Regions from separate parts of the Lentibacillus songyuanensis genome, predicted to be linked through region 1. Evidence: riboswitches for the same ligand, from Rfam matches in the RefSeq annotation. Region 1 holds a riboswitch; each other region holds the start of a gene.
What was found. Region 1 has a riboswitch for S-adenosylmethionine ahead of WMZ97_RS01975 (PLP-dependent aspartate aminotransferase family protein). Riboswitches for the same ligand answer to the same signal wherever they lie in the genome.
Positions count from the first base shown of each region.

Region 2: it holds a riboswitch for S-adenosylmethionine, as region 1 does, so the genes downstream of both, WMZ97_RS10995 (methionine biosynthesis PLP-dependent protein) here and WMZ97_RS01975 (PLP-dependent aspartate aminotransferase family protein) in region 1, are expected to answer to the same signal.
Region 3: it holds a riboswitch for S-adenosylmethionine, as region 1 does, so the genes downstream of both, WMZ97_RS18895 (sodium:solute symporter family protein) here and WMZ97_RS01975 (PLP-dependent aspartate aminotransferase family protein) in region 1, are expected to answer to the same signal.

Region 1 is NZ_JBCLVH010000001.1:423,675-428,333, forward strand. Features, by position in the region: gene WMZ97_RS01970 (SGNH/GDSL hydrolase family protein) at 1-11, opposite strand, end outside; gene WMZ97_RS01975 (PLP-dependent aspartate aminotransferase family protein) at 311-2,029, opposite strand; SAM riboswitch class I at 2,125-2,240, opposite strand; gene rarD (EamA family transporter RarD) at 2,526-3,437, opposite strand; gene megL (methionine gamma-lyase) at 3,645-4,659, shown strand, end outside.
Region 2 is NZ_JBCLVH010000009.1:91,856-96,514, forward strand. Features, by position in the region: gene WMZ97_RS10980 (FAD-binding oxidoreductase) at 1-723, opposite strand, end outside; gene WMZ97_RS10985 (spore coat protein) at 911-1,420, shown strand; gene WMZ97_RS10990 (3'-5' exonuclease) at 1,472-2,080, opposite strand; SAM riboswitch class I at 2,329-2,439, shown strand; gene WMZ97_RS10995 (methionine biosynthesis PLP-dependent protein) at 2,577-3,695, shown strand; gene WMZ97_RS11000 (aliphatic sulfonate ABC transporter substrate-binding protein) at 3,953-4,659, opposite strand, start outside.
Region 3 is NZ_JBCLVH010000026.1:53,431-58,089, reverse strand. Features, by position in the region: partial or broken gene WMZ97_RS18900 (GNAT family N-acetyltransferase) at 1-539, opposite strand, end outside; gene WMZ97_RS18895 (sodium:solute symporter family protein) at 885-2,525, opposite strand; SAM riboswitch class I at 2,662-2,765, opposite strand; gene WMZ97_RS18890 (hypothetical protein) at 2,885-3,529, opposite strand; gene WMZ97_RS18885 (hypothetical protein) at 3,936-4,157, opposite strand; gene sspO (small acid-soluble spore protein O) at 4,176-4,328, opposite strand; gene WMZ97_RS18875 (SDR family NAD(P)-dependent oxidoreductase) at 4,612-4,659, opposite strand, start outside.

The DNA of each region.
Region 1 (4,659 bases):
AATTTCTTCAAAATGTATCACACCAATACGAAATAGTTCTTTATTAATAATATGCGGGAATTGTAATGATTAAGAACAAAAGCAACAGCCCTATAGCTGTTAGATTAGAGCGTCCCGCTTCAGGCTTTTATATGTTTATGACGTTTTCTTTGGCTAGTATATCATGTTTTTGTAGTCGATATAGCTTGTTATAAAATTGTAATGAAATTGTTTAAAGGGATGGTCAAAAAATAAAAGAACTGGTGAAAGACACAAGAGGCTGCCCCCTTTTTGCGAGACAGCCTCTTGTATCTTTAACTATTCTTGTTCATCATACGCTAACAGTTGCTTGTTCAGTCGTATTTCCGCGTAAGCGAACAAATTTCTCATATAGTTTTACTCCGGTGACAACCGTGATACCAGCAGCTTCAGCATGTTCAAGTGTTGGCTCCGTTCCAATCAGTTGTTCAATCCAGAGAATCTTGCCTTCCTTGTTGATAAATTGCTCAATCGTGCTGTTAGGGACAGGTCCTTGTTTGAGCCAAACAGTATCAATCGCAGCCTGTGTATCCTGCAGCTGGTTTGTATCATTTACGTGGATAAGCTGATAGCCAAGCTGTTTTAATTGGTTTGTTTCCTGTTCATTATGACCCTCACCAACTACAGCGATCGTTTTTTGCCTTAAAGCACCATTTTCCCGGATGAATGGGGAAGAAAGCAACCATTTTACTGCATCAGCCTTTGTAGCTTGGCGACTTGGCTTTGTATTGGTAGCTTTGGCGATCGCCTGATCTAAATCGCTTAGAACATCATCGACCTGTTCAATACCAATAGAGAGCCGAACTAATTCCTCGCTTACCCCGCTTTTTTTGAGGTCCTCGGCACTCAATTGTTGATGGGTAGTCGATGCCGGATGGATAATCAATGATTTTGCATCACCAACGTTTGCCACATGGGACCAGATAGAAATGTTGTTGATCAGTTTTCTGCCGGCATCTCGTCCGCCTTGAATACCGAATGTAATCATCGAGCCAAAACCTTTTTGTAAATATTTCTTTGCTAAGGAATGTGCCGGATGGTTCTCTAGACCTGGATAATTCACCCATTCCACAGCAGGGTTGGCTTGTAAATAGGCAGCCACTTTTTCTGCATTTTTATTATGTCGTTCCACCCGCAAATGCAAAGTTTCCAGTCCTTGTAATAGTAAAAACGCATTATGCGGGCTTAAGCAAGCGCCGATATCCCTTAATAGCTGAACCCGCAGTTTTGTGGCAAATGCAGCAGGGCCGAGGTCAGCATAACGAATGCCGTGGTAGCTTTCATCAGCTTCGATAAAGCCGGGGAAGTTTGCATGATTCCAATCAAACCGGCCGCCATCAACGACAATGCCGCCAATCGAGTTTCCGTGTCCGCCAATCCATTTGGTTGCAGAGTGGATGACAATGTCAGCTCCCCATTTAATTGGCTGGGCAGAATATGGTGTCGCAAACGTGTTGTCCACAATTAAAGGGATATGGTGTTCATGGGCGATGCCTGCAATCCCTTCTATATCTAGTACGTTTAGACTAGGATTGGTGATGGTTTCACCAAAAATCGCCTTCGTTTTTGAGGTGATAGCTGAACGAATTGCCCCCAGGTCTGTCCCATCCACAAAATTCACTTGGATCCCATAGCGAGGCAAGGTCGTCGAAAATAAGTTATATGTTCCACCGTATAAGTTGCTATCAGCAATAATTTCGTCACCGGCCCCGGCCAGGTTCAAAATAGCTAACGTAATGGCAGCCATACCAGATGATGTCGCAACGGCTGCAGATCCATCCTCAAGCTGTGCTACCCGTTCCTCAAATACGGCGCATGTCGGGTTGCCAAGCCGTGTGTACAGATAGCCGGGCTCGGCTAAAGAAAATAAATTTTGTGCATGCTCAGTGTCGCGGAATACATAGGAAGTAGTTTGATAGATCGGAACAGCACGTGACCCGGTTGTTGGATCCGGTTCCTGTCCCCCGTGAAGTATTACTGTTTCTGGATCGTGAAATTGAAAGTTTGACATAAAAAATTCCTCCTTTTGTGGTTGGTTAATATGTTGGAAGGGAGTATTACAAAAGCCCCCTTCCTAAGAAGAGGGCGTATACGTCAACGTTCCTCCTCTTATCTACCAGATCAAGTCGACCTGTAGGATGTAGCACCTTTCAAAGCTGGTTATCAGCCTGATGGTTGCCGGGCTTCACAGGGCCTAATCCCTCCACCACTCTTGATAAGAGATATGAAATTTTAGAAAAATTAATGTAACAAGAATTATATACCTAAATTCAATCATCCGTCAACTATTTTGATAAAAATAATATGAATTTAAATGAACGTAAATACTGTCCAAGTTAGATAGAATACTGTCGGAACTCAAAAAATACCGTCCAAATCATGGAGGCTGCTAAATAGATTCGTTTTGAAAACCTTTGTATCTCGCACGTATCGGGCTTGCTGACGCACGTTTCAGCCCGTTTTCTTCCAAACGATTATGAAAAGGTGCTTTTTCAGTGAGCTCCAAATCATGATGTTGCCTTTTTTCGCTTTTTCGCTGGTCTATGTTGCACGGACGTCATGTAAATGATTAATGCGATCCAGATGAATGCAAAGGATACCATATGGGCATGGGTGAATGTCTCATGATAAAGAAACACGCCGAGCAAAAGCATGATGGTTGGTGCAATGTATTGTAAGAAGCCGACCATGGATAATGGAATTTGCTTGGCTCCGCTGGCAAATAGCAAAAGCGGAATGGCTGTTGCAACTCCGGCACCAATTAACAAAAGTGGTGTGCTGGTAGACATGTTATTGATAGTAAATATGTGCGCAGGTACGGCAGCAACATAAATCAATGCCAGCGGTGTGACGATCATGGTCTCCATTGCCAGGCCAAACATCGCTCCAATATCCACCGTCTTTTTTAACAATCCATACAACCCGAATGTGATAGCCAACGCTAAAGAAATCCAAGGAAACACTCCATAACTGACCGCAAGATAGATGACACCAATCGCTGCAATGAGAAACGATGCAAGCTGCTGTCGGGTCAATCGTTCTTTTAAAATAATCATGCCTAATAAGATGCTGACCAGCGGATTCATATAATAACCAAGGCTTGCCTGGATCACATGTTCAGTGTTAACGGCCCAAATATAGGTAAGCCAATTGAGACTAATGATAAAGGAAGCAGACGAAATACCGATTAATTTCTTTTTATTTTTAAAAATGGCTTTGCATTCTGCGATAAATGGAGACCACTTTTTTAGTACAAGAATAATAGCGATCATAAATAAGAAGGACCAGATAATGCGATGTGCCAATATAGTGCCTGGTTGGACATTATCGACCAGTTTCCAGTAGATTGGCAGAATCCCCCAAAATATGTAGGCGAATGTAATATAAATAATTCCCATTTTTTGCTCTGCTTGCTTCATTTATTGCTTCTCCTTCCTGGAAAATTCCCCAAAATCCATTGGTTCGAAATAAGCCAATTTTAGAGGGTGGTTGAAAAAAAGGCAATTATCTTGCTTGTGCAGGGACACTCGTAAACGCTTTGCCAACCAAAAAAGTGAGAACAATCTCCGGAAACCGCTTTCAAGGATAAGCCTTTTCCGATATCATAGAAGTAGGAAGAGAAATGCATGAAGGAAAGGGAGAATGACATGACAGAGCGATATAAACATTTCGAAACATCCGTCATTCACGATGGATATGATGCAAAAGAAATGCTTGGCAGTTTAACGCCGCCATTATTTCAGACATCCACTTATACATTTGAAACAGCAGAGCAGGGGGAGCGACGCTTTGCTGGCGAAGAAGCGGGTTATATTTATTCACGATTGGCGAATCCAACGGTGAAGGTGCTGGAGGAACGAATTGCTGCGCTTGAAAATGGCGAGCGCGGATTAGCATTTGCCTCCGGTATGGCTGCCATATCGGCGGTTCTGGTTGCGTTGACCAAAGCAAATGATCACATTGTTTGTTCATCCGGGTTGTATGGATGTACATTTGGTCTGTTGTCGATGATGGAGGAAAAATATGCGATCACCCATGACTTTTCAGAAATGGATTCGCCCGAGGAACTCCAAGCCCGTATCAGGCCGGAGACAGCATGTATTTATGTAGAAACCCCGGTTAACCCGACGATGAAGCTTATTGATTTGGAAATGGTTGCCCAGGTGGCAAAAGAATATAATATCCCGGTGGTTGTGGATAGTACATTTTCTTCCCCATATTTACAGCGTCCGCTTGATCTGGGCTGTGATGTTGTTGTTCATAGCGCAACCAAATATATTGGTGGCCATGGGGATGTGGTTGCAGGACTTGCTGTAGGGACGAAGGAATTCCTGGATTCGGTACAAATGACCACCCAGAAGGATATTGGTGGTATTATGTCACCATTTGATGCCTGGCTATTGATTCGTGGACTAAAGACGTTACCAATTCGTCTGGATCGGCACTGTGATAACGCCGAGAAAATTTTTGCCAGGCTAAAGGATCATCCAAACGTGGCCAAGGTATATTATCCGGGTGATGACACAAACCCGGCGTATGCGATCAAAGAAAAACAAATGAAACGTGGCGGCGGTATTATTGCGTTTGAAGTGAAAGGCACAAAACAGGATGCCCAAGCAGTGTTAAATGCACTGTCATTTC
Region 2 (4,659 bases), on a different contig from region 1:
CGGAACGCCAGCTTGCAGGATGGCAATGACCGCTTCTACGGCGTCGTCTACACTGGCAAACGCAGCCCGTGCCGCCATCACATGTTCTGGAATTCCATAGATGCGTAATGTTAACTCGGTAAAACAGCCCAACGTCCCCTCCGATCCGACAAAAATACCGCTCAAATGATAACCGGAAGAGGACTTCGCTGCCAGGTTACCCGTATGAATAATCGATCCATCAGCAAGAACGACCTCCATATCCCTTACCTGATCACGCATAATTCCATACCTTACTGCCGTTGTACCGCTTGCATTTGTTGCGGCCATCCCGCCAAGTGTGGCATCTGCTCCCGGATCAACCGAGAAAAATAGCCCATACTTTTTCAATTCTTTATCCAACTGGGATCGTGTTACCCCAGGCTGTACCCGCACAAGAAAATCATTTTCCCGTACTTCCAACACCTTATTCATTAGTGAAAAATCTACAACAATACTGGATTCATACGGGATCACATTCCCCTCCAAACTGGAAGCAACCCCAAATGGAACCACCGTTTGCCCGTACTTGTTTGCCAATTTGATAATAGTACTCACTTCATCGGCCGTTTCCGGAAAAACGACTACTTCCGGCAAATGTGGGGTATGATAGGATTCATCACTGCTATGCTGCTCCAATATCGTTTCATTTTTAGTAACACGATCCGGGGCTAATTCGTGCTGCAATTCATCAAATAATGCCATATGTAACCTCTCCTTTGTATTAAAAGTCCAAACACTTAACCCTTCATACTATTATACTATCACTTTACTTCCTATGAATATAGCACTATTTTTTCAATCTTATCGCCCAAAATCACATTATACAGTACCTAATCATGGGTTGTTGAATATAGTGAAATTGACTAGTTTAAAGGAGGAACCTGACACAATGGAAACATCAAGAAAAAACCGCCCAAAGCATCTCGCTTGGCATGAAACACTTGAAATACACGAACTTGTAGCATTTCAATCGATCGGATTAATGAAATTAAAGCATGCGGTTGGTGACGTCAAAGATAACATGCTCCGTAATTTGTATGTGCAATGTATTAAAGATATGGAAAACAATTTAAAGGAACTTACACAATTTTATTCGTTGGCGCCCAGAGAGACAGAAGGGGAAGAGGGGTTTCGCGAGCTTGGAAACAGCTTTTACGCTGGCGACTTATTAGTTTTAACCAAATCGTGTGTGAAAAATTATGCCGCTTCCATCACAGAAGTCGCTACTCCTCAACTAAGGGAAACATTAAATCAGCACTTGCAAAAAGCGATTGAAGCCCATGCCAATGTATTTTCATACATGTTCGAAAAAGGAGAATATCCGGCATATGATTTGGAAAAGTTATTGCAAAATGACCTAAAAAACGCACATAAAGCACTAAAAATGAAATATAAATAGCCATTAATAATATCAAGTGAGAGTAACTATACCATCTCTCCCTATCGGCCACTAGAAATAAAGCTTTCGGGCTTTTTTGACCTGTTTCATACGCGGAGCTTTGTACCCATGCTCATAAATCCGGCCTTTATCCATTTGACAATGGGTAAGTAATGAATCCAGTACACCACCATGCTGGTCCACCGCATGTTGAAAGATGTTCGCCGCCACCCGGGCATCTTCTAAGGCGTGGTGGTGTTCAAATGTGATTCCATGCTCGGCTGCGACTGTATTTAATTTATGATTCCGCAGCTGTGGCCATACTTTCCGGGAAATAGTTGCCGTACACAAGTAATCCAGCTCCGGATATGGAATCTGAAAATAATCCAGCGTATTACGAATAACACTCATATCAAAACTAGCATTATGAGCAATAACCAGATGATTATGAAGATATTCACGTAATGTCGGCCAAATTTGAGCAAATGTAGGCTGATTTTCAATGTCCCGACTGGTGATTTCATGTATAGCAATGTTAAACGAACTAAATTCCATTAATGGGTTGATCAGCGTATAATATTCATCAACAATCTCATGTTCATTGGCCACAACAATACCAACCGCGCATGGACTGTAACGTTTTGCATTAGCAGTTTCAAAATCGATTGATGTAAACTCCATTATGTACCTCCCCTTTACTCTATCATAGCACAAAACATCGTCTGTCAGCATCCCAGCGAATCACAGCAGTAATGACGGAATTACGAAGGAAAACAAACGTTATCACCATTTGCTACTGACTAAACTTTCCTAGCGAAACTGCTGATAGCAGATCCTTTCCATCATATGTTTGTTACATAATTTTTGCTTGACTTTCCAGCTAGATAATTGTAAAGTATTGATTAATATTCTAAAATTTAAATACTATTTTCTTATCCAGAGAGGTGGAGGGACTGGCCCTTTGAAGCCTCGGCAACAGCCTGTAATAGCCAAACAGGTATTGTGCCAATTCCAGAAGCGCCATGCTTGAAAGATAAGAAGAGCATCAACCGTTTATATTACAGTCTCTTCTTTTTAAGTGGAGGCTGTTTTATATTTTTCCCGCATGAACGTGAAAAGACCTCTATTTTCGTATTTGAGAATATGGAATAAATTCATTTTATCAGGAGATGATCACATGACAGAGAGAAGCATCGAAACAAAGTTAGCACAACTGGGAAGCTACAGTGATAAAGCAACAGGTGCTGTTAATCCACCGATTTTTTTATCAACCGCATATAAACATGAAGGGCTCGGCCGGTCCACCGGTTACGATTACAGTCGCACCAAAAATCCAACCCGCTATCTGTTAGAGTCAGCATTCGCGGATTTAGAAGGCGGAGATGGAGCGTATGCCTGTAGTTCCGGTATGGCTGCCATTCAGTTAATATTTTCCCTTTTTCGATCTGGTGACGAGCTCATCGTTACAGAAGATATCTATGGCGGTACATACCGATTACTCGATCTTTATGCAGAAAACTATCAGATTCAGACGTCCTACAGTGATTTTTCCGACTTAGCTCAAACGGAGCAGCTGATCACCGGCAATACGAAAGCGATTTTACTTGAAACACCGACAAATCCATTAATGCAGGAAGTGGATATCCAACAGATTGCCGAGCTTGCGCGTAAACATCAGCTGTTAGTAATTGTAGATAACACGTTCCTCACCCCTTACTTGCAGCGTCCACTCGAATTGGGTGCAGATATTGTGATTCATAGTGCAACCAAATATATTGGCGGGCATAATGATGTGCTGGCGGGGTTAGTGGCGGCAAAAGGGCCAAAACTCTGTGAACAATTAGCGATGATTCATAATGCCTCAGGTGGGGTGTTGTCCCCATTCGATTCCTGGTTATTAATCAGGGGCCTAAAAACTCTTTCACTGCGAATGGAAAAACACCAACAAAACGCCCAAGAAATTGCCGCGTTTTTACGTGAACAACCGGAAATAGCGGATGTTCTTTACCCGGGAAAAGGCGGCATGCTATCATTCCGCCTCCAGCAAAGCGAATGGGTTGATTCATTCCTGCAGCAGCTGCAATTGATCACATTTGCCGAAAGTCTTGGCGGTGTCGAGAGCTTTATTACGTACCCGGCAACCCAGACCCATGCCGACATTCCGGTTGCGGAACGTGTAAGGCGCGGTGTCGATGATCGGTTATTGCGGTTTTCCGTTGGTATTGAACAGGCCCATGATTTAAAACAGGATTTAAAACAGGCATTATCCGTATTGGCCAAAGAATCACGACTATAAACTATTAGACGAGGACCGGGTAAAGAGCGCCCGGCCGTTTGTGTTGAGTGACCGAACGAGGGGGTTTTTTCCCTCGTTCGGTAGCCCTAATGCGTATGGAGTATATACGCAAAGATAATTTACCCCGTGTTGAGTTATTCCTAATAATGGGAATTTCAATATTATTTAAGACCCCATCATAACAGGACAACGGGATAGACCCAAATTCGATACTAAAAAGCCAGCCTTTATGAATGAAATTAAAGACTGGCTTTTGGTTATTCAATAAAACGCTTGTCAACAAACGTACTAAAATCGGGTTTTTCTTTAAGAAATTGTAAATCAAAAGAAGAGTTACCAAATTTTTGAATCGTATCTACATCCACATCATAGACGAAATGTGTGCGTTTCCAGGCATTTTCCATGACATCACGCTCCATTTTCTGTCCAGTAATATCATCAATACTTTGAATAGTTATATCAATGGATTCATCCGTGTGTTCGTTAATATAGTCAATCGATTCTATATGGGCATCGACCATTTTTTGCACCAATTCCGGATTATCTTTTGCAAACTCGGAACTTGTCACGAATACAGCTGCTGGTAATTTTTCACCGAAAGAAACTTCGTCGGAATCAAGCAGAACGTTTGCCCCTTCCTTCAATTCTAACACGGATCCCCACGGTTCTGGAGCAGCTGCTATATCAACTTCTCCTTTTTCAAACATCGCTGGATATAAGGCCGGTTTGCCTGTGACGTGTTTCATCTGACCTCCTATCCGATTAGAGGTCACACTCAATTCTTTCATATAAGTTTCATACTGCACATCATGTGTACAGCCAATGCCCGGCGTTATATACGTGTTGTTTTTAACATCATCTACTGTCTTGATGCCGCTGTCTTTGCGGGCAACAATGACCGTACCACCTGTGGATGAGCCTGCCACCACTTCAACATCTACACCAGAAATATAATTATTCATTG
Region 3 (4,659 bases), on a different contig from region 1:
ATAACCCCCCTATTCCAGCAGATTCTCCTTGAAAACTAGCCAAATAAAAGGTCCAATGATCATTATTATGTAATACCTTATTATTTTGAGCGACATGATTTTTTAAAGAAGATGGCATATAAAAACCTTTCATATATATGTCTCCAAAAAGATCAAATTCGTTTTTCTCTAATTCACGGATAGAAATAGATGGGTCGATTCTTGCATTTAAAATAAATTCATTAGCTGTTGTACCACAAAGTGCAGTATGAAACCCACACTGAAAGTATCCTTTTTTAAAAAGTGCCTTAAACAAATAAGAAGAAGCATATGCAGGGGTTAATTCGAATCTAGCCGGCATCTTCCTTTCCTTTAACCGTATTAAAAGATGGATTAGGAATATTCCTAACTGTAAATGCCATTGCATTGCCAAATTTTTTTATTTCAACATCCATTGGATTTCCATCAATGTTCTTAACTGCCGTGAGTCTGGACACTAAAGCGTCTATTTCAGACTGTTCTATTCTCCGGGCAAAACTTTCCGTTAAAACACATGACATCGTTACACCTCATTATTGATTATTGGTACTTTAATTTCACGCACACCTATTCATTTCAATATGATCCGTTAACAAAAGTATGCAAATAGAATCCCTCTCAATAATACATCATTTTAAAATTTTTTAAAAATAAAGTATATTAAAGCATGCTACATTCATAATGGAATAAACAATATTAATGCAGAAGAAATCATTTCTATGAAGTTAAAAACACTTCTAAACTATCGTATGGCTTATGCAAGTGATGTTGATCCGAATAATAAAGAAGAACAAGTCATTATTATTTGGATCAACTTGTTCTTCCTTCATGAATGGGATTTTATTTCCCCCTCTTAATTCAACTTTTCACATGCTGTCTTCGGTACCAGTTCTTGAATGCAACGGATTTGTACTGACCTTCTCCTGTTTGTCGGGAATAAAAATAATGGTAGCAATAAAAAGACCAATCACAATCATAAACAAACAAATACCAAGCAATCCTAGATTATAAATGGGTTGAAATTCTATAGATAACCCTAACGTAATCAATAAACTTACACACAATGCATAGTAGCCTTTTTTTGCATTGGAAAATAGATAACTAACTTGATATGTTCCGGCTGTTTGTACTAGGGTAACCAGTACAATTGTCGCTATATTTGCAGACATACCAATCCACACGGGATGAATATTCAAGTAGAATTCGTCCGGTTTCCAACCACCAAGCTGATACCAGAGCGTACCGGAGACAAATCCCGCGATCATCGAAGCAATGACAGCTTCTTTTGTTGCCAATCGCCAAAATAACACGGCAACAACTGGAGCAAACGTGGCGGAATTTCGCATCGTCCACGCCAATACGTTCCACCAGGCAGATTGTTCGGTTCGCAACATTCCGAATGTAATCATTAAGCCGGTTAACACAAGTAACGATACCTTCGTATACGTGATCAATTGCTTAGGGGACGCGCTGGGATGTAGTGCACTGCCAACATCTTTTCCTAAACTTGTCGCACCAGAAAATTGACATGGTGCTCCCCAGCTTAATGCACAAGCCCATATCCCCAAGAAAAACAGGCCAACAAGCGGTGCGGGAAGAACTTCCATTAAATACTGAGGTAAAGCGACTAGCCCCAAGGTTTGTCCAGGGACAACAATCGCCGCTGATATTCCAAACAATGTTCCACATACAATGAATGGAAGCCCAAATATAACTGCGAGTTTTAAACCTTTTTGCCCCTCTTTAGGCGTACGGCAAGACAACGCCATTTGGAAAGCTGCCTGTGCCAGAATAACATTAACTAAGAATGTACCAAACCAAGCAACAATTACTTGAATGCCGACACCGTCGAATTGAAACATGTTCGGATTGGAAGAAGCGAATGAAGCTAGTCCATCTATACCTGGGTTAATGAAAAATGCAGTGATGCCGATGATAAACATTACGATAAACAAACCAAAATTGACTGTTTGAGTAAAGGCAATTGACCACATACCGCCTGCTTGTAAATATAAATATAAGAGAATCGCTGTAAATGCCACCGACATTGTTAAAGAAAAACCAGTGAATACATGCACGGCTGATGCAAATGCAATGGCAGTTGCAACCGACCACATTGGGAAAGTAAATGCAGTAATGGCACCGCCAATACCTAGTGCCTTCCTGCCAAAGCGATCACCGATTAAGCCAGTAACAGTCACCACGAGCTTTTCCCGAAATGGACCAATGATAACAAAGGCAATAATTAATATTTGTGTTGTTTCCGCAACCCCATACCAAATTGCCGATATCCCCGACAAGTATGACAATTCTACAATCGATATAAAGGTAGATCCGGAAAACAATCCAGTGATGCAAAATGCGACAATCCATTTGTTGAACGAGCGACCACCAATGAAATACCCTGTATCTTTATTCGCCCGTTTTCTAGATATATTGCCAATAAGTATTAACCCCAGTGTATAGATAATCGCAAACACGATTAGCCACCAACCATATGACGTCATAATAGTACCTCCAGTTTTTTGTTAGTTAATGCGAAACTATATAAGTAAAGTAATATGATCAATTTAATATGTTTTATGCCAATAAAAAACCTCCCCCCATTAATGAGAGAAGAATTTAAGGATACGTCCATTCTTCATCTCATCTTCAGAATACATCGTATTCTTCTGAAATTAGCACCGCGCCATATGCCGGTTGCTGAGACATCGCAGGGTCAGTCCCTCCGTCTCTCTGGATAAGATAAAAGCAATATAAAGTTGTTGTTATTATAAATGGCTAAATCATAATTGTCAATACAATCCGAAATATTTGCTTTTAAATATTCCAATCTGGTTAATCAGGAATAAATATTTCATGTTGTTCATGATTTTGATTTTGAAGGAAAAAAAGTATAGGACCATGACCATATAAAATCAACAATAAAAACTATCCCCCAAATCATCCCGATTGAATAAATTGTTTCGTTCGGATAAGGTGATTGTTCTGCAGTTCCTGCTTCGATCCATGAAAGATCACGAATATATTTGATCATTTCTTCCAGGCTACCCGTTCCATACATCCAAAACACGGATTGTACACCGACAAATACCACCAAATGTGCTATGGATGTCCAGCGGTATTTTTTTGCCAAATATTTCGGATTCTTATTTCTCTCCAAAATTTGGCGATCCTTTTCTGTCAACAGTTCTTTACCACGCCAGCCCCCAATTATCTTACGCATCCAGCGATCAAGCTTTTTGAAGTCAGCAATTCCAAATGTACATGCATAAATCACAAAAATGCTAATAATAATCTGGAAGGTGGAAATCTCTCCTGTTCTCTGATAGATCAAAACTGCGAGCAGTGCTTCGATAGCGATTAAGACAAGAAAAACAGCGATAAATAATGTGCTTGCCTTTTTCTTATCAAGAAAATACCGCACAACACCGAATAATAGAAGCGCCACCATGGATAACACTTCGATACTAATAAATATTTCCCATTGATACGTAAGAATGAACTCCATCAACCCACCGTTCCCCTTCCAATACAATAATAATCATAAGATTGCTGGTTGGCTTGTTTGCTAATTTTACCTCTTGATTTGTATATTTACTACTATCAATATAACGTATCAATCTTGAATAGTGAATAGAACTTGGAACTTTTTTCTGTTCTCTTGATAAAAGCATAGAAAAGAGGCTTTATGACGTGAAAAAGGAGCTCTCCTATCAAACGTTTAAATTTGACAGAAGTTCTCCTTTTCCTTGCATGCGTAACTATTATTCCAAGAAAACTGAACATGGAAATATAGCCTTTCGATTTGCTATAATTCAATTTATCAGCAGTTTGAACATTTTTATCAGCGATTTCTTCCAGTTTATCAGCGATTCACTATTTCAGTAAATCCTGATCTGTTCCCCTGTCCCGAATTAATCTTTTTCCTGTTTGATGGATGCTGTTGCACCTGGATGTTCCGGCCGTTTAAAGCCTTTGTCCAATCTTCCAGCATTTTCAATGTCTCCGGAAGCTTTATAGCCTGCAATTTCCATATTGGATGTTGTGCCATAGAAACCCATTCCACCAAGCTCTACATTCACATTTTCCTGTGTTGCTTCGGTTTGATTTTTTTCATCATTTTTATTTGCCATCATGCGCACTTCCTATACGGCTCATTGTCGTTTCTTCGTCTTTTTATTGTTGTACTTTTCCGTTGCGGTTAACGGTTCATTTGCAAATTCATGGTCAAAATCAGTTGATAAATTCTTCCTAACTGCCTGCTCATCACTCATGGCACCTGTGTTTTTATTTTTCTTCTCAGTCAATTTCTTTACACCTCCACCCATAGTTTTTTCAAAAACAAGGTGATTATCCATTTTGTTTATTTAACTGATCGATCGAGATGAACTTAAGGCACGATTTCAAAACGATGGGAAATTTGATTCAAGAAAGAATGCTGAGCTATCGAACGAATGATCTTTTCTTCGTTCGGCAGTTCACCCTCTTTCCGGATGACTATGTTAAGCTACTTCTCCGCGTTCAGTCTGGCGTGTTGCAAGCATAAAAAATACCACAGTGAAATTACTGTGGCAAAGATACACGTGATCATTATTTTTTATAAAGTTTCTTCCCAGCCAATCGCTCAATCAAGCTTGG